DNA from 2 places in the Flintibacter sp. SJQ-8 genome. Region 2 is predicted to be linked to the other one. Evidence: riboswitches for the same ligand, from Rfam matches in the RefSeq annotation. Region 2 holds a riboswitch; the other holds the start of a gene.

Region 1 (10,014 bases), on a different contig from region 2:
CAGATACCACACGGTCATCAGAACAAAGGAGTCGGACTTGCCGGTGACTTTTACAAAGCCTTCGATCTGTTCGGCGGAAGCGACCTCACCATAGCACACACCGCCGTTTTGCGTCACAAAGTTTTTGGCATCGTCCAGAGAGCCGGTTTTAAAGCCGTCCTCGCCGGTCTTGCTGAACATATAGTTCTTCAGAACGCTCATGTCGGTGTAGCCGTAGCCACGGTAGGGGACAAAGCCCACGCAGACCCAGGTGCGGTCGGTCTTGCAGTTCTGCACAGAGCCGCTGTTGGAGAAGGGGAAGTCGATAAGAAAGCCATTGTCAGCGCCCAGCGCATCGTCGAAAGAGAGCGCCTGAGTTTCCAGGGAATCGAAGGTACAGACGGAGCTGTTGAGGGTGCCCGTCATGTTCGTTGCATCAGGTCCCTTGGCGTTGGCATAGTAGCGATAGCCCAGGTTCAGGCCGGCCAAAGTCACTTTTTCAACGACAGGGTACTTGGAGATGGTGGTGACGGCGGAGCCGCTGTCCACGGTCTGGGTCTGATAGTCGACGGTCCAGTCGACGGTCACCTCGTCGCCGGGTTCAACGGTGACGGTCTGATCCTCGCCCTCGCCAGAGACAGTTTTGGCAGTGACGGTGATGGTTTTGCTGTTGGGGCCCTTACTGGTCTGGGCAGGACCAAATAGGTCCAGGTTCATCTTCAGGGTGTGGGTATCCGCGTCAAAATCAGGCGACACCACGTTTTTAACAGAAACATCAGTCACGTTTTTGCTGAATTTCAGGAAGATAGCCAGGCCCTTTGCGGCAACCTTGTTGTTGTTGGTGACCTTAACAGTGTAGGTCAGCGATTTGCCGGCCTGAACAAAAGCGGGGGCGGTGAAGGTCACCTTTATGTTGGAGCATACCAGCTGGAGGGTCTCCTCGGCGGGCAGGGACTCGGTATAGCTGGCCCCGCAGGCGGCGCAGGTGTAGGTCATGGTGCCCTCGCCGCTGTCGCTGTTCACGTCAGTGAGCACGCCGGAGTCAAAGCTGCCGGTGCAGGCCACCTTGCCGTTTTCGTCGCAGTCGGGGCAGTCCACGGGGACCTCAATTTCGCCGGAGCCCTTACAAGTAGGACAGACCACGGCATCAGGGTCGGGAATCTCACCGGAGCCGGAGCAATTAGAACAGTCTATAGGATAAAGTTCATATCCCATGAAGCACATGGGATTATCTGTGCAGCCTTTCTCGTTGCAGATGGGGCAGACGTGGTCAAAATCCCAGGTGAGTACCTGCCCCTCGCCTTCACACTTGGGGCATTCGACCATATCCACCTCCGCCGGGCCTTCACAGTCGGGGCAGTCCTGGGTCTCGGTGATCTTGTGAGTTCCATTGCAAGTGGAGCAGGCGACGGGGTTATGCGAATGCTCCACCGTGGAGGTGTCGGTGTCCGCGGGGGGGGGGACTATTGTCCTCGTCAGCGAATGCGGTCACGCCCAGCAGGCTCATAGACAGGCTGAAGGCTGTGACCAGGGCTAATAGCTTTCTCAGTTTACGTTCCATCTTTCGTTTCTCCTTTCTTATTTTCAGGAAAATCGAAATATGTGGTGGCCGGGCTGGCATGGCGGCGGTGCCGCTTTAGCCCCCATGGCTTTGCGCCCCGGCGTTTCCGCCGGTTTGCCGTTTCAGTTATTTCCGGGGACCGGGAAATATTGTCCCCCGCTTTCTGAGAAAAGTATAGCACGCGGGGGTTACAAAACTGGTTACATCTTGTGGTTTTACCCGCAAAATTCCCCGAAATCGATAAAAATCCAGAATTTTGTAGATATGTCCTAAAAAGAACCGGGTTTTTGTGCAAAGTGGCAAAAAAACGCCCGCAGGCCGGAAAACACCGGTCTGCGGGCAGAAAATGCGCAAAAATAGGGGGAGCAGTTAGTTCCAAAAGTCGGTTTTTTCTTTCAGGCCGATGGAGGCGGCCTTGAACGCCGGGTCCTTGCCAGCCTTCTTCTGGGCCAGATAGTCGTTCAGGGCCCGCATGGCGGTGCCGCCCAGGATCAGGATCACGGGCAGGTTGATGAGGGCCATCACACCCATCAGCACGTCGGCCAGGTCCCACACCAGGCCGAACTTCATCTGCGCGCCCATAAAGACCACCAGACAGGCGACCACCCGGAACAGGTTCATGGGGGCCTTGCCCAGGGTGTGCCCGGCGATGTAGTTCAGGCAGCCCTCGCAGTAGAACAGGTTGCCCAGCAGGGTGGTAAAGGCGAACAGCAGCAGGGCGAAGGTGATAAAATAGGGGCCCACGGGGCCGAAGGTGGTGGACAGGCTGGACTGGACAAAGGGCGCGCCCTTCAGCTCCTCAGAGGGGATGATACCGGTGCACAGGCACATCATCGCGGTGGCGGTGCAGACCAGAATGGTGTCGATGAACACGGACAGCATCTGCACCAGGCCCTGCTTGACGGGGTGGGACACGTTGGCGGCGGCGGCGGCGTTGGGGGCGGAACCCACACCGGCCTCGTTGGAGTAGAGGCCGCGCTTGATGCCCTGCATCACGGCGGAGGAGCCGAAGCCCGCAGCCCCGCCGAAGATGGCCTTCACGTCGAAGGCGGCGGAGAAGATGCGCTGGAGCACCTGGGGCAGCATACCGATGTTCAGGATCATTACGATCAGGGCCATGATGATGTACAGCACGCCCATCACGGGCACCAGTACGCCGGTGACCTTGACGATGCGCTTGCCGCTGCCCATGATGCAGATGCCCACCAGAATGGCCAGCAGAGCCCCGCCGAGGACGGGGACCAGAGCGAACTGGCGGCCCATCAGGGTGACGGTGTGGGCATAAAAGCTGTAGCTGGACATGCTGTCGATGAGGTTGAAGGAGGCCAGCATGTTAAAGCCGCCGGCATAGGTAGCGACCAGGGCCACGGCAAAGACCACGCCCAGAAAACGGCTTTTTAAAGCGGCCTGGATATAATAGGAGGGGCCGCCATAGCTGCCGCCCTGCTCGTCCCGCTTTTTATAGATCTGGGCCAGGGTGCTCTCCACAAAGGCGGTGGCCCCGCCCACCAGGGCGATGAGCCACATCCAGAACACGGAGCCATAGCCGCCGATGGCGATGGCGTTGGCCACGCCCACGATATTGCCCGTGCCCACCCGGCTGGCGGTGGAGACCATCAGCGCCTCGAAGGCGGAAACGGCGTGCTTGTCGTCCGACTTCTCGCTGACCACCCGGATCGACTCCCCCAGCAACCGCAGCTGGACGAACTTGCTGCGGCAGGTGAAGTAAATTCCGGCGGCCAGCAGCAGGATGATCAGCAGATAGCTGTACATAAAGTTGCTGATGTTGGCGATGAGCCCGGCAAAGCCTGCGTACAACGCATCAAACATGATAATTTTCCTCGCTTTCTCTCTTCTTCTCTCCTAAAGTGTGTCCGGGCGGAAAAAAAGAGGCAGGCGTGGGGCCTTCCTCTTAAAAAATGTCCTCCCGGACATGTGACAGACATAGTATAGCATAACTTCGGTCATTTGAACAGCGTTTCTGGAAAATTTGAAAGAAACTCTGTATTTTTGTGAAAAGTCCTAAAAGAAAAGGCCGCCCCAGCGGGCGGCCTTCTGTCACTTCAAAGCGTGTGTTTAGTTCTCAACCCCGGCGGCGGCCATGACCAGGCCCAGCACCCCGGCGGTCTGCTCGGACCAGTCGGTGTTCACGTCGGCGCACCCAGCCTCGTTCAGCAGTTCCTCAGCGTCGTCGCTGAGCAGGACCTGGCAGTCGGCATTCACCAGGCCCAGCTGGGCGGCATACTCGGCGGCGGCGCTCTCGTCACCGGAGACGGTGTTCAGCATCTCGCTGACGATGACGTCGATCTCCTCCTGGCTCAGGGTGCTGGAGGAGGCCCAGTTCAGCAGGGCGGCGGCATAGGGCACGGCCTTCAGGGAGCTTCCGGCGCTGCCCACCTCCACGTTGCCCTTGATGTCCACCAACAGGGCGGACAGAACGTCGGCCTGCTGCTGTTTACCGTCGTTCTGGGCGGAGGAGCTGGAGGTGCTGGAAGAGGTGGAAGAACTGGTGCTGGAGGAAGTGCTGGAGGAGCTGCCCCCCTTGCTGCCGCAGGCGGCCAGGGAGAGCATCATGGTCCCGGCCAGGGCGGCGGCGGCCAGACGGCGGAGAACACTGCGATGCAAATTCATGTACATAAATCATACCTACTTTCTGAAAATACGGTGTGGCGTCGGGAGACGTCACCCCAGGGCCACGTCCAGCATCATCATGACGCTGAAGCCCAGGGCGAAGAACACGGTGCCGATGTTGGAGTGCTTGCCCTGAGACATCTCGGGGATGAGCTCCTCCACCACCACATAGAGCATGGCGCCCGCGGCAAAGCTGAGGAAATAGGGCATGGCGGGGACGATGCGCTCCGCTGCCAGAATGGTCAGCAGCGCGCCCACAGGCTCCACCGCCCCGGACAGCACGCCCCCGGCAAAGGCCCGGGACTTTTTCAGCCCCTCCGCCCGCAGGGGCATGGAGATGATGGCCCCCTCGGGAAAGTTCTGAATGGCGATGCCCAGGGACAGGGCCATGGCCCCGGCGGCGGTGATCTGGGCACTGCCGGACAGATATCCGGCGTAGACCACGCCCACGGCCATCCCCTCGGGGATGTTGTGCAGGGTGACGGCCAGCACCATCATGGTGGTGCGCTGAAGCTGACTGGCCGGACCCTCCGCCTGGCCGCTGTTCTGGTGGAGGTGGGGGACCACATGGTCCAGCAGCAGCAGAAACAGCACGCCGATCCCAAAGCCGATGAAGGCCGGGAGAAAGGCCAGATGGCCCATGGCCGAGGCCTGGTCAATGGCGGGGATGAGCAGGCTCCACACCGATGCGGCCACCATCACCCCGGCGGCAAAGCCGGTGAGGGAGCGCTGGACCATGTCGCTGAGAGAGCGGCGCATGAAAAATACGCAAGCCGCTCCTAGGGATGTACCCAAAAATGGGATCAAAAGTCCGAAAAAAGTTGCATTTTCTTGGTGGATATTCACCACTCCTTTCCTTGGAATGGCATTGTAGCACAAGTTCCCTGCAAATGCAATGGGAAAAATCGTCCCCCGATTATTTGTTGTATCCCGGCGAAAAGAATGGTATAATGATACCAACTTCCCCGGGTGCTGCCGGGAAAAAACGAAATGAGGTTAAGAACATGACATATAAAGAGGAATTTATCACTTTCATGGTGCGCTCCGGCGTGCTGACCTTTGGGGATTTTACCACCAAGAGCGGGCGCAAGACCCCCTATTTCGTGAACACCGGCAACTATAAGACCGGGGCCCAGGCCGCTAAGCTGGGGGACTACTATGCCGCCTGCATCCAGGAGAACATGCCTGACGGCATCACCTGCCTGTTCGGGCCCGCCTATAAGGGCATCCCCCTGGCTGTGTCCGCCGCCGCCTCTCTCTACCGCAGCTATGACCGGGACCTGCCCTATTGCTTTAACCGCAAGGAGGCCAAGGACCACGGCGAGGGCGGCACGATGGTGGGCTATAAGCCCCAGGACGGGGATGACGTGGCCATCGTAGAGGACGTGGTTACCGCCGGCACCGCCGTGCGGGAGTCCATCGAGCTGTTCAAGCATGTGGCTGACGTGAACATGAAGGCCCTGTTCGTCTCGGTGGACCGGATGGAGCGGGGCACTCGGGACTGCTCTACCCTGGACGAGCTGCGCCAGGACTATGGCATCAAGGTGTTCCCCATCGTCACCGTGCGGGAGGTCATCGACTTCCTCCACAACCGCCCTGTGGACGGCAAGGTCTATATCGACGATGACATGAAGGCCAAGATGGAGGCCTATCTGGAGCAGTACGGCGCAAAGCAGTAAAAAAGCGGGAAAGAAATCCATCAGAAAGGGAGTCGGTCCACCATGCCAGGACACAGCGGGCACAGGCAGCGGGTCAAAACAGAATTCCTGGCCCGGGGCGTGGAGGGCTGGTCCGACCACCGCATTCTGGAGCTGCTGCTGTTCTACGCCATCCCTCAGGGGGACGTGAACGAGCTGGCCCACCGGCTGGTGGACCACTTCGGCAGTCTGGCCGGGGTGCTGGACGCCTCGGCAGAGGAACTGAAAAAAGTCCCCGGGGTGGGGGAGCACACGGCGGTGCTGCTGAAGCTGGTGCCCGCCATCGGCGGACGGTATCAGGAGCAGCGGGGCGCGCCGGGGCAGATCATCCACAGCCCGGAGGAGGCCGCCGCCGTGCTGTCCCCCTATTTCTTTGGGGCGGCCAACGAGATGGTCTATATCCTGTGCCTGGACGGCAAGGGCAAGGTGCTGGGGGTGCGCAAGGTGTCGGAGGGCAGCATCTATGCCTCCGACATCAACATCCGCCGCATTGCCGAGGCGGCCATGAGCCTGCGCTCCGCCGGGCTGTATCTGGCCCACAACCACATCAGCAACCTGGCCTTTCCCTCCGCCGCCGACTGGCAGACCACCGACGTCATCCGCTCCGCCCTGGCCGGGGTGGGGCTGGAGCTGATCGACCACCTGATCTTTGTGGACGGGGACGTGCTGTCCCTGAACCAGTCGGAGTCGGGCGGCCACAGGCCGGTCTATGAACTGTTATAGATGAGCCGCGATAGAAGCATTCCTGATTTCGCTCTCCTTCCCGGGCGGGAGGGGGAGCGAAGTTGTTCTTGCATTAGAACATTGGTTCTGATATGATGGACATACTACAATAGCAGCAGCATCGCCGCCGCGGCGGGAAAACGGAGGAGAACATGGCAAAATTCCAGGTGGTTTCGGAATACAAGCCCAGCGGGGACCAGCCCCAGGCTATTGAGGCCCTGTCCAGGGGTATCGAGATGGGGCTGGACGAGCAGACGCTGCTGGGCGTCACCGGATCGGGCAAGACCTTCACCATGGCCAAGATCATCGAGCAGGTCCAGCGTCCCACCCTGGTCCTGGCCCACAACAAGACCCTGGCCGCCCAGCTGTGCGCCGAGTTTCGGGAGTTCTTCCCCAACAACGCGGTGGAGTATTTCGTCAGCTACTATGACTATTACCAGCCGGAGGCCTATATCCCCCACACGGACACGTTCATCGAAAAGGACTCGGCCATCAACGAGGAGATCGACCGCCTGCGTCTGTCCGCCACCGCCTCCCTGCTGGAGCGGCGGGACGTGATCGTGGTGTCCTCCGTCTCCTGCATCTATGGCCTGGGCGAGCCGGAGGACTTCGCGTCCATGATGGTCTCCCTGCGGGTGGGGGCCACCCTGGAGCGGGACGAGCTGCTCAAGCGCCTGGTGGCCATCCGGTATGAGCGCAACGACATCGCCTTCGAGCGGAACATGTTCCGGGTCCGGGGGGACACGGTGGAGGTGTGGCCCGCCTATTGGAAGGACACCGCCATCCGGGTGGAGTTCTTCGGGGACGAGATCGACCGCATCAGCGAGATCAACGTGGTCACCGGCTCCCCCATCCGGCGGCTGACCAACATCCCCATCTGGCCCGCCACCCACTATGTCACCCCCAAGGACAAGATGGACGCGGCCATTCAGGAGATCTATAAGGAGCTGGAGGAGCGGGTGGCCTTTTTCGAGAGCCAGAACAAGCTCATCGAGGCCCAGCGCATCAAGCAGCGCACCATGTACGACGTGGAGATGATGCAGGAGCTGGGCTATTGCTCCGGCATCGAGAACTATTCCCGGGTCATCGAGGGCCGCCCTGTGGGTTCGCCCCCCCACACCCTGCTGGACTACTTCCCCAAGGACTTTGTGCTGTTCATCGACGAGAGCCACGTGACCCTGCCCCAGGTCCGGGCCATGTACAACGGGGACCGGGCCAGAAAGACCACCCTGGTGGACTATGGCTTCCGCCTGCCCTGCGCCTATGACAACCGGCCCCTGAAATTTGAGGAGTTTGAGCAGCGGGTGAACCAGGTGGTCTATGTCTCCGCCACCCCCGGGGAGTATGAGCGCACCCGGTCCGGCCAGATCGTGGAGCAGGTCATCCGGCCCACCGGCCTGCTGGACCCGGAGATCCAGGTCCGCCCGGTGGAGGGCCAGATCGATGACCTGATCGGGGAGATCAACGCCCGCACCGCCAGAAATGAGCGGGTGCTGGTGACCACCCTGACCAAGCGCATGGCTGAGGACCTGACCGCCTATCTCCAGGGGGCAGGCATTAAAGTTCGGTATATGCACCACGACATCGACGCCATGGAGCGCATGGAGATCATCCGGGACCTGCGCCTGGGCACCTTCCACGTGCTCATCGGCATCAACCTGCTGCGGGAGGGCCTGGACCTGCCGGAGGTGTCGTTAGTCGCCATCCTGGACGCGGACAAAGAGGGCTTTTTGCGCAGTGAGACCGCCCTCATCCAGACCATTGGCCGGGCCGCCCGAAACGCCGGGGGCCAGGTCATCATGTACGCCGATTCCATCACCCCGTCCATGCAGCGGGCCATGGACGAGACCCAGCGCCGCCGGGAGAAGCAGGCGGCCTATAACCGGGAGCACGGCATCGTGCCCAAAACGGTCATCAAGTCGGTGCGGGACCTGCTGGACATCTCCGCCCAGTCCGACGAGACCGACTCCCAGGCCCGCAAGGGCAGCGCCCCCGCCCTGACCAAGCAGCAAAAGACCGCCAAGATCGCCGCGCTGGAAAAGCAGATGAAAGAGGCCGCCAAAATGCTGGAATTCGAGCTTGCCGCCGCCCTGCGCGACCAGATCATCGAACTGCGGGGGAAATAAGATTTCAGAAACCGAGGGAATACCATGGCAAAGCAAAAAGACGAGAAGACCAATGTGATGCGGGTTTTGGAGCAGAAGAAGGTGGCCTATACCGCCCACACCTATCCCCACGAGGAGGGGGTGGCGGTGGACGGCGTCACCGTGGCCCGGTCTATGGGCCAGGACCCGGAGTGCGTGTTCAAGACGCTGGTGGCCCGTGGGGCCTCCGGGGGATATTATGTGTTCGACATCCCCGTGGGGGACACCCTGGACCTGAAAAAGGCGGCCAAGGCGGTGGGGGAGAAGTCCATCGCCATGATCCATCAGAAGGAGCTGCTGCCCCTCACCGGCTACGTCCACGGGGGCTGCTCCCCAGTGGGCATGAAGAAGCAGTTCCCCACCGTCTTCCACGAGACGGCGGAGATCATCGACACCATCACCGTCTCCGCTGGGAAGATCGGCTATCAGGTGGAGCTGGCCCCCGCCGACCTCATCGCCCTGGTGGGGGGCAGGACGGCGGACCTGACCGTGTAAATCAAACCGGGTGACCGGGGCGTATCAACAACAGAACAGGAGGGTGTACCATGGAAAAGAGAGAACCGTGGGAAAAGAAGAGCACGTTTTCGGCCCTGAGCGTCTATCAGCGCATCCTTCTGCTTTTGCTGCTCGTGATGATCGCGGCCTTTACCGGTCTGGCGTTCTGGTTTCAGAGCCACCCGGGGCTGGTCTGCATCCGGCCTGGAGGGCAAAAAGGCCCTGCTGGTCCGGTCACAGGCGGGGGAGACCGTCCGCTACTCCGGCAAGCTGGACGGACAGAGCGCGGAGTTCTCCGTCACCGGAGACACCGTCAACTACCGCTGGGGGGAGGAGACCTATGGCCCCTATCAGGTGAAGCGGGACCCCACGGCCCGGCCCCCTTACGACCCGGAGAATTCCTGGCCCAGCGGCCAGATCGGGGTGGAGGTGCGCCGGGAGGGCACGGTGGTCTTTCGGGGCGGCTATGCCTCCCCAGGCCGGATGCTGAACGACTATTGGGCCAGAAATCTGGTGTGGGAGGACGGTACCGACTATGACGACTGGACCCCGGGCATCTATGCCACCACCTCCACCGGGGAGATCATCGGGCTCACCGGTTCGGCGGCGAATCGAACCGTCCACCAGCCCCAGCTGTACACCGTCATTCAGGTGGCCATGGGCCCCCGGCTGTCCCAGCGGGGGAGCTGGACCGACTATATCAAGACCACGGCCCTGGCCGTCTTCACCGTGCTGTATGTGCTGCTTTACAAGCAGCTGCTCCAGGCCAGGATGAACTGGCTGG
Region 2 (10,014 bases):
CCGCCGGAGACGCGGTGCAGGCCATGGCCGCCGCTTCTGCGGCCGACCAGAGCGGAGACGCGTCCTCTCAGGAAGTCACCCTGGAGGACGAGATGGTGGCCCTAGCTGCCGGACCGGGGGCCATCGACCCCAGTCTGACCACCTCCGCCCCCGGGACCCTGGCCAAGAAGAACGACAAGGCGGTGGTGGACTACTCCAACACCAAGGACGGCTATGTGATGGTACAGTACACCGCCCAGACGGACAAGCGGCTGAAGGCCCAGGTGAAGGGCCCCACCACCACCTATACATACAACCTGACGGCGGGCAGCTGGGCCACCTTCCCCCTGTCCGACGGCAACGGCAGCTATCAGGTGACGGTGTATCAGAACACCGAGGGCAGCAAGTATGCCGCCGTGGTCTCCGCCACCTTCAACGCGACCATGACCGACGAGTTTGCCCCCTTCACCCACCCCAACCAGTATGTGAACTATGCCGAGGCCCCCAACACCGTGGCCAAGGCGGCGGAGCTGACCAAGGGCGTCACCGACCCCCTGAAGAAGGTGGAGCTGGTGTACAACTATGTGGTGAAGAACATCACCTATGACAAGGAACTGGCCGCCAGCGTGAAGAGCGGATATCTCCCCGTGCTGGACACGGTGCTGGCCAAAAAGACGGGCATCTGCTTTGACTATGCCGCCCTGATGACGGGTATGCTCCGCAGCCAGGGCGTCCCCTGCAAGCTGGTGGTGGGCTACGCCGGAACGGCCTATCACGCCTGGATCAGCGTGTGGACCAAGGAGAACGGCTGGGTGGACGGAGCCATCTACTTCGACGGCTCCACCTGGCAGCGCATGGACCCCACCTTCGCCTCCTCCGGAAAGCAGAGCGCGTCCATCATGGCCTACATCGGGGACGGCTCCCACTACTCCGCGAAATACTTCTATTAAAGATAACACTCTGGAATCGGGCCTGCGGAACACCGCGGGCCCGATTTTTCTGTCTCTCCCTGCGGCCTATTGTTGAAACAGGTCGAAGGTGGTATAATCACCGTAACTGCAACAAAATTTCTGCCCGGGCAGCCGGGAAACGCGAAGGAGACCGCTATGAGGGAGAAGCCCCTTTCCAACCAAACTTTAATGGACCTGTGCGGCGGGCTGGCCCTGCTGCTCCACGCGGGGGTGGGCACGGCGGACGGCCTGGACCTGCTGGGCCAGCAGCAGGAGGAGCCGGCCCTGGCCAAGCTGCTGGCCGACCTGGCCCGCCGGGTGGATGACGGGGCCTCTCTGGCCCAGGCCCTGGAAGACAGCGGGCGCTTTCCCCACTACCTCTGCGCCCTGACGGAGGTGGGGGAGGCCGCCGGGCGGACAGAGGAGGCCCTGAACGCCCTGGCCCGGCACTATGAGAGCCGCATGAGCCTGGACCGCCGCCTGCGTTCTGCCCTGCTGTACCCCTGTATTCTGATGCTCATCATGCTGGGGGTCATCGTGGTGCTGCTGACGAAGGTGCTGCCGGTGTTCGACCAGGTCTATGCCGGGCTGGGCGGCAGCTTGACCGGCGTGGCCGGAGGGCTGCTGGCCCTGGGCCGGGTGCTGGACCGGGGGATGCCTGTGCTGTGCCTGCTGCTGGCCGCCGCCGGGGTGTTTCTGGCCCTGTTCTCCCTGTCTGAAGGCTTCCGCCAGGGGCTAATCTCCCGGTGGCGGCGGCGCTTTGGGGACCGGGGCGTGTCCCGGAAGATCAGCGATGGCCGCTTTGCCCAGGCCCTGTCCATGGGCATGGCCAGCGGTCTGCCCTTAGAGGACGCCCTCACCCAGGCCGCCGACCTGCTGGAGGACGTCCCCGGGGCCCAGGCCCGGTGCCGGGACTGCTTGGACCGGCTGGACCGGGGGGAGGAGCTCTCCCAGGCGGTGCGCCAGTCCGAAGTGCTGCCCCCGGCGGAGTGCCGATTGCTGGCCCTGGGGCTGCGCAGCGGCTCCGGCGACCGGGTGATGGAGGACATCGCCCGCCGCCTGGGTCAGGCCGGGGAGGACGCCCTGGAGGACCGGGTCAGCCGGGTGGAGCCCGCCTTGGTGGGCGTGACCTCTGTGCTGGTGGGGGTCATCCTCCTGTCGGTGATGCTGCCCCTGATGCACATCATGTCCGCCATCGGGTGAGCGGCCATGGGAACGAGACGAGAGAGATGCCGGGCGGTGCTCTCCCTGGTGGGGGGAGCGGCCACGGTATGCTGCGCCCTGGCCATCTTCTTTGGGGCCATGGGTAATTTGAACGCGGACAGCGGGGAGCAGAGCCGCCGTCAGCTGGAGGAGACCCTCCGCCGGGCGGCGGTGGCCTGCTACGCCGCTCAGGGGGCCTATCCCCCGGATCTGGATTACATAGAGGAGCACTGGGGCGTGCAGATCGACCGGTCGCGCTATGCGGTGTTCTATCAGGTGGAGGGGTCGAATCTGATGCCCGACATCACCGTGCTGGAGCGGGAGACATGAGAGAGCAAAACACAAAACTGCATATGTCCGCTCTGCTGCCCCTGGGGGTGTTTGCCCTGTTCGCGGTCTGTGTGCTGTCCGTCCTGCTGACGGGGGCCAAGGTGTACAAGGGCCTGGCCCAGCGGGACCAGGACAGCTATCAGCGACGCACCGGGGCCCAATATCTGGCCACCCGGGTGCGTCAGGCGGAGGGCCCGGTGACAATTACCGATCTACAGGGCACGCCCGCCCTGGCCTTCGATCAGGAGGAGGGCGGTGAGGTCTACACCACCTGGGTCTATTGCTACGACGGCTGGCTCATGGAGCTGTACGCCCAGCCCGGCAGCGGCATGGGCCCGGAGGACGGCGCCCAGGTGCTGCCTGCGGAAGATTTAGAACTGTCCCGGGAGGACGGCCTGCTGCGGGCCGCCCTGTGCTATGACGGGGGGGAGCGGGCCGACCTGGCCCTGTATCTGCCCCTGAACGGGGAGGCGACGCCATGAAAAGCCGTGCGCCCCTGGCGCTGATGGAGCAGACAGTGATGGTGCTGGTCTTCGCCCTGGCCGCCGCCCTGTGCTTAAGGGCCTTTGTGCTGGCCGACGGGATATCCCGCCGGGTGGAGGCCACAGACCGGGCCGTGCTGTGGGCAGAGAGCGCCGCCGACACCTTGAAAGCCCGGAATGGCGACCTGGCCCAGGCTGCGGCAGAGCTGGGCGGCAATTTGGACGGCCAGCGCTGGATCATCCCTCTGGACGAGACCTGGCAGGAGACGGCGGAGGAGCCGACCTATACCCTCACCGTTCAGCCCGTTGAGAGCGATCAGCCCCTGCTGGGCAGGGCACAGATCGACATAGCGGAGAAAAACGGGGAGAGCCTGTTCTCCCTGGAGGTCTGCTGGCAGGAGGCGGGAACATGAGAGAGCGCATGAGAGAGGGAAAAAATCCCGCGCCCGTGGTTGGGGGCAGCTCCCTGCTGGTGATCTTCGCCGTGCTGTGTCTCACGGTGTTCGCCATGCTGTTCCTCACCCAGGCCCAGGCGGACCGGCGGCTGGCCCAGAACAGCTGGAGCGCCGTCACCGGCTATTACCAGGCCGACTGTCAGGCCCAGGAGATCCTGTCCCAGCTCCGGGCCGGGGAGCGCCCCGACGGCGTGACGGCGGAGGGGGAGGGCGTCTTTTCCTATGCCTGCCCCATCTCCGACGCCCAGACGTTGGAGGTCCGGGTGCGGCTGACGGGGGAGAGCCATGAGATCCTCGCCTGGCAGGCCGTCTTCACGGCGGACTGGCAGGCGGACGAGGACCTGGACCTTTGGGACGGGAGCACATGATCTTACATTTCAAAAGGAGGCGATCCCCATGGCGGAGCTGATGGACTATTTGACCCAGTCGGTGGAGCGCCGGGCGTCCGACCTGTTTTTTGTGGCCGGCGGCTCGGCCAGCGCCAAGGTCGAGGGGCAGATACTGCCCCTGGACGACGAGCGGCTGCTGCCCCCCAAGACGGAGGAGCTGCTGCGGGCCATCTATCAGCTGGCCGGGCGGGACATGGACGGCTTTCTGGCCCGGGGGGACGACGACTTCTCCTTCTCCGTCCGGGGACTGGCCCGGTTCCGGGTGAACGCCTATCGCCAGCGGGGGTCTATGGCCGCGGTGGTGCGGGTGGTGGCCTTTGAGATACCGGATTTTCAGGCCCTGCACATCCCGCCCCAGGTGATGGATCTGGCCGAGCTGACCTATGGTATGGTGCTGGTATCCGGCACGGCGGGCAGCGGCAAGTCCACCACCCAGGCGTGTATCCTGGACCGGATCAACCGCACCCGGAACTGCCACATCATCACCCTGGAGGACCCCATCGAGTACCTCCACCGGGACCAGAAGAGCATCGTCAGCCAGCGGGAGATCGCCATCGACACCCAGGACTATCTCTCCGCCCTGCGCGCCTGCCTGCGCCAGGCCCCGGACGTGATCTTATTGGGGGAGATGCGGGACCACGAGACCATCCAGACGGCCATGACCGCCGCCGAGACCGGCCACCTGCTCATCGCCACCCTTCACACCCGGGGGGCGGTGAACACCATTGACCGGATCATCGACTCCTTCCCCCCCGCCCAGCAGGCCCAGATCCGGGTACAGCTGAGCTCGGTGCTGCGCACGGTGGTGTCCCAGCAGCTGCTGCCCGACGTGGACGGGGAACAGGTCCCCGCCTTCGAGGTGATGCAGATGAACAGCGCCATCCGCAGCATGATCCGGGACGGGAAGAACCACCAGATCGACAACGCCATCGCCGCCGGGGGCAGCGAGGGCATGCTGACCATGGACCAGTCCATCCTGGACCTGTATCAGGCCGGCCGCATCACCCGAGAGACGGCGCTGAATTACGCCGATAACCCGGAGCAGCTGCGGCGGAGAATGGGGAATTGAATGTGTGGAGAGAGGGCCCGCCGTCTGGCGGGCCTTTTTCATAGCCTTTGTACCCACAAATCCCCCCAATTCCCCCAAATGACACCCTACTCACAAAAAACACCCCCTAATTGTACCAGTTGCCCAAAAAGTTTGGGTATAATTTGTGCAGGATTTTTTCTGTGCCCGCGAGTTGAAAAGCAAAATGTAACGGGTTTTGTAACCATCATATGATATACTGTTGCCATCCTAAAGAGAGGGGAGGACTTGACAGCGTGCAGAACCGAGTCCAGGCGAATGAATACCGGAACACCCTGGTGTGCATCGACTCCTATGAAGACGGTGTGCTGGACGGGCGGCTCTACCACCCCCAGCTGCACAGCGGCGAGCAGTTCCACAGCGCCATCCACTTCCTGCGGAAAATGGAGCGGCTGCTGGACGCCACAAAGTTTCCCCAGGCTTTCAGCACCCCCCGGGCCTTCGGCGCAAGCGCCGCGGGAAAGGGCAGCGCAGCAGTCGGAACAGGACCCAGGACGGGCAAAATCGCCACCTTCACCGTCAGGGTCATCTTCCGGCAGAACGCCAGCTGGCAGGGCTCTGTGGCCTGGCTGGAGGGCGGCGGCGAACAGCGATTCCGCAGCGTGCTGGAGCTGCTGCTTCTCATGGACAGCGCCCTAGAGAGCGCCAGCCAGATGGAAAAGAGCAGCTGACCCCACCCCAGGCAAAACCCCAGCGACCCCGGCCCACAGGGCCACTGAAAGACACTGACCACGGCAAACCGCCCGAAAGAGCGGGACGCAAAGCAATGGGGGCTAAAGCATTACGCCATGCCAGCCCGGCCGCCAGTATTCCGTTCCTGTTGCAAAAAATGAGGAGGAGAACGAAATAATGGGAAACAAACGATTGAAGAAAAGAGCGTATTCGCTCAAGGGCCTTGGACGCAGAGGTCTGTCCCTGCTCATGGCCATGGTCATGACCCTCAGCCTGGTCCAGATCAGCGCCTTCGCTGAGGAGGACGTTGCTGAGAACCAGCCCGACCCCCTGAAGCCCGACACGGTTGAAAACGTCAACGGCCACGGCATTAACCTGACCAAGACCGCCGAGCGGGTGGGCGACACCGAGTGGGAAGTCACGGTTCGCGCCGACATCGGCGACACTAGGATCAAGCAGCAGCCCCTGGACGTGGTGTTCGTCCTGGATAAGTCCGGCTCCATGATGTTCTGCACCGACCCTGACCACGACAAGGGCGACCACGAGCATAGTATGTGGTGCTACCAGCGCGTTTGGGTAGAGGATGACAGCCTTTTGGGCGGCCATTATGAACGGCAGCTGACCTGCACAAAGAAAGAAGTCAGACACGAGGTTCCAGGCGGCTGGGGTGATGCTACCGACTGGCTGCCCTGCCGGTATAAGGACGAGAACGGCAAGTGGGTCAACTATGAGACCCGTCTGGAGTCTGCCAAGGCGGCAATGACCGCACTGGAGAATTCTCTGCCCGCGGGCGCTAACGTTCAGTACGTCTCTTTTTCTGACGATGCCAAGCAGGAAAACAGCCTGAACGATGTGGTTGCCGATGGCGGCACCAACATCATGGCCGGTGTGGACAAGGGTATCGACCTGCTGAATCAGAATCAGAGCACCGTGACCAAGAAGGTTCTGGTCCTGCTGTCCGACGGCGAAGCAACTGCTGGCGGCGAATATGGCAATAGATACACCTCTAGCACTTATAGAGACTTTATTAAAAACAAGAAAAATGACGTGTACACCGTGGGCTTTGCCCTGGACAACCCGAAGCTGAAAGAAATGGCCAAGGGCGACGGCGAGTATATCTACGCCAATAATGCCGAAGCGCTGAACTCCGCCTTTACCGAGCTGTCCACCCGCATTTCCGCCATGATCGTGGACCCCATGGGCGACGAGATGACCTATGTCAGCGGCAGCGCCAAGGATGGCCCCAAGGAGAACGAGGACTTTGAGACCGTCAAGGGCAACATTACGCTGGACAGCGATGGCCGCACCCTGCGCTGGACCCCCACCAATAAGGATTCGTTCAGCAATACCGTTATCCAGTACACCTATCGCGTGAAGCTGGACCCCAGTGAGGATGCTGGCAACTACACCGGTATCAAGCTGAACAATCCCACTTATCTCCAGTATGGCATTGAGCAGAATGGCAATAAGACCGCGTACACTGGTCAGTTCAACATCCCCGAGGGATTTTACAAGGTGTCCACTCTGGAGGAGCAGTTCAAGGTTCTTGACGAGAACGGCAACGCAAGCGAGATCACCGATTCTGTCCAGAAGCCCCACGCCTTCCAGAGCAAGGTAACGGACTACGGCATGACCGATCTTGAGGTGTACGCCCCCAACCAGGCCCTGGATACCAGCGACGAGCATGTGAAGTATGTCTATCAGTATTCTGAGCTGGACGGCAAGAAGCTGACCGAAGTCCAGGAGGACGGCACTTATCCCATCTTTGAGGGCGATACGCTCGACGTGACCGACAAGGCCGATGCCCACACGCTGGTCCACTACTACGCCAAGGAGTATGTGAACAGCGTGGAGTATGTGTACGACAACACCCCCGAGGACCTGAACCCCAATATGGACCTGCCCGAGAAGCAGTGGTTCAAGCGGGGTTCTGAGCAGACCCGCATTGAGAATCCCACCTCCGACAAGTACAACTTCTCCGGCTGGACCGTGAAGAGCGGCAATGTGGAATTCAAGGAGAATGGAACATTCGATCTGACCGACGACGTGGTGTTCGAGGGCTCCTGGACCATCAAGCCCAGCTATCAGGTTGAGGCTTACTACTACACCTGCGTGGACGGCAAGCCCAAAGCCGAGCCCGATAACAAGGATGCCATCAGCCTGACCGGCACCGTCTATGTGGATGAGGACGGGGATGTTCAGTATAACATCCAGTCCGGCGACTATACGAAGTATGACGGCAAGACTGTGTATGACTACCAGGTGGCCGTGGCCCCCGGCAGCACCGGCAAACTGGAAAAGGGCAGCGAGGTTGTCACCGACATCACCCCCAGCCAGGAAACCACCACCGTCACCCTGTACTTCTACCACGACACCAAGACCCCCGTTGAGTACACTGTGACCCACAAGTATTATAACGTGGACCCCGACAGCAATGAGACCCTTGTTGATGCCAACACCGCCGTCGATACCTATCGTGGTGAGCACGAGGAGACGATCCAGGCCGCTGGCGTTCCTGCCAAGAATGTGGATACCTACACCGAGACTGGCCGCAGCCCTGAGTCCATTCAGCTGAATAAGAACGCCGAGGCTACGCCCAATATCACCATCACCTATAAGCACTATGAATATAGAGTGACTGTGACCGGTGGCGCTGGTGTGACTGCAATCAATGGCGACAACTTCACCTATAGCAAGGGCAAGAACGGCTCTGTGAACTTCAAGCTGAAGCCCGGCTATAAGCTGGCGAGCGTGACCGACCAGGCCGGTACTGACGAGCCCAAGGCCGTGACCGCCAATGCGGATGCCAACGGCGTGTACAGCTACAGCATCAGAAACATCCAGGCCAACCACCATGTAGACATCAAGACCGAGCAGATCCCCTACACCCTGACTGTGAAGTATGAGTTCTCCGACAAGAGCACCCACGACGGTTTTGACACCATCGTTAAGAACGACTACTTCTACGGCCAGGATTATAAGGCCGAACAGAAGGCCGCCCCCGCTGGCTATCACTTTGTGGAAGCGACTGGCGACCCCGCTGAGGGTAAGATCAAAAAGAATACCGAGGTCACCTTCCACTATGCGAAGAATGGCGACGGCACTGTAATTGTGAATTACCTGAAAGAGGGCACCAACGAGGAACTGAATAAATCCGTTTCTGTGCCTGGAACCATTGGCACTGCCTATGATTTGAGTTCCGCAAAAAATGGTGAAAAATATGTTGTCAAGTCCATCACCAAGGACTATGTGGTTTATGACCTGGTGAGCGAGCCCAATATGACCGGCACTTTCCAGGAAAAGACCGTGATCGATCTGTACTACAAAGAGCGCGACAAGAACAGCGTAGTCGTGAAGTATCAGAGCGAGAGCAACGACCCCAAATTTGCCCTGGCTGCGGACGTTATGGAGAAGACCTATACCGACTATGTGGGTAAGAACTATGACGTGAGTGGCAACGAGTATGTCCCCGAGATCATCGTGGACAAGGCGGGCAACACTTGGTATCGCAGCGGCGCCAGCTTCGATGTGAATCACGACAAGCTGACCGGTACGATCACGAAGAGCGAGAATGGTCAGCCCACCGCTACCGTTATCATCAAGTACTACCTGAAGCCCACCTACTCCATCACCGCCACCTATACCACCGTCACCGACGGGACCCCCAGCAGCGTTCCCCAGAGTTCCGGCAAACAAACCGGAGAAGTGGACGCTCCCGTCCCCTTCAAGCGTGCGGACTATGACAACTATAACGGCTTCACCTTCAACGACTTCGTCAGCAACAGCTTGAAGGTCAACGGCAACCCCGTGAGCGAGATGCCCAAGATGGAGAAGTTCCAGAACTACGATGTGACGCTGGAGTATCGGAAGACCGTGAACAATCCCCAGTCCACCACCCTGAACCACGTGTTCTTCACCGTGCTGGACAACGGCCCCGAGACCAAGGATGAGGACAAGACCCTGACTGAAACCATCCAGGTGACCTACGGCAAGAGCGCCAACATGGAGGAGTACGCCAAGAAGGGTGCTGGCTACGAGGGTTACAATCCGGAGCGCTACAGCCACAAGGATAAAATCCTCCCCGCTGGTGCCAACGGTACCATCGAGTATGTGCGCCACATGGTGACCGTGGTGTTCGACCTGGAGGGCGGCACCTGGAAGAACTCTCAGGACGGTGTGAACTACACTGTGGTCAAGAACACCGGCCTGAACGACCAGCAGCCCGTGCCTCAGCCCACCAGAAACGGCTATGACTTCGCCGGCTGGAAGGCCCAGCCCGGTAACGCCATGACCAACGGCACCTTTGACCAGCGCACCGTGTTCACCGCTAAGTGGACCCCCAAGGCTCCCACCATCGTGAACTACTTCTACACCGTGACCTACAACTACACCGTGACCACGGACGGCACCGTCACCTATCAGGACAGCGAGACCACCCAGGTGCAGGATACCACCAAGGCCAGCCAG

What was found. Region 2 has a riboswitch for cyclic di-GMP ahead of ACSAMP_RS14355 (vWA domain-containing protein). Riboswitches for the same ligand answer to the same signal wherever they lie in the genome.
Region 1: linked by a shared signal. The riboswitch ahead of ACSAMP_RS00200 (LPXTG cell wall anchor domain-containing protein) and the one ahead of ACSAMP_RS14355 (vWA domain-containing protein) in region 2 are both predicted to bind cyclic di-GMP.

The regions. Positions count from the first base shown of each region.
Region 1 is NZ_JBPJWR010000001.1:33,990-44,003, reverse strand. It holds gene ACSAMP_RS00200 (LPXTG cell wall anchor domain-containing protein) at 1-1,410, opposite strand, end outside; cyclic di-GMP riboswitch class I at 1,581-1,669, opposite strand; gene ACSAMP_RS00195 (alanine/glycine:cation symporter family protein) at 1,910-3,370, opposite strand; gene ACSAMP_RS00190 (hypothetical protein) at 3,617-4,177, opposite strand; gene ACSAMP_RS00185 (ZIP family metal transporter) at 4,223-4,930, opposite strand; gene pyrE (orotate phosphoribosyltransferase) at 5,176-5,850, shown strand; gene ACSAMP_RS00175 (JAB domain-containing protein) at 5,893-6,591, shown strand; gene uvrB (excinuclease ABC subunit UvrB) at 6,744-8,717, shown strand; gene ybaK (Cys-tRNA(Pro) deacylase) at 8,742-9,230, shown strand; gene ACSAMP_RS00160 (hypothetical protein) at 9,585-10,014, shown strand, end outside.
Region 2 is NZ_JBPJWR010000016.1:591,905-601,918, reverse strand. It holds gene ACSAMP_RS14395 (transglutaminase-like domain-containing protein) at 1-929, shown strand, start outside; gene ACSAMP_RS14390 (type II secretion system F family protein) at 1,086-2,132, shown strand; gene ACSAMP_RS14385 (hypothetical protein) at 2,139-2,462, shown strand; gene ACSAMP_RS14380 (DUF4860 domain-containing protein) at 2,459-2,944, shown strand; gene ACSAMP_RS14375 (hypothetical protein) at 2,941-3,357, shown strand; gene ACSAMP_RS14370 (hypothetical protein) at 3,354-3,767, shown strand; gene ACSAMP_RS14365 (type IV pilus twitching motility protein PilT) at 3,796-4,857, shown strand; gene ACSAMP_RS14360 (hypothetical protein) at 5,112-5,546, shown strand; cyclic di-GMP riboswitch class I at 5,599-5,683, shown strand; gene ACSAMP_RS14355 (vWA domain-containing protein) at 5,725-10,014, shown strand, end outside.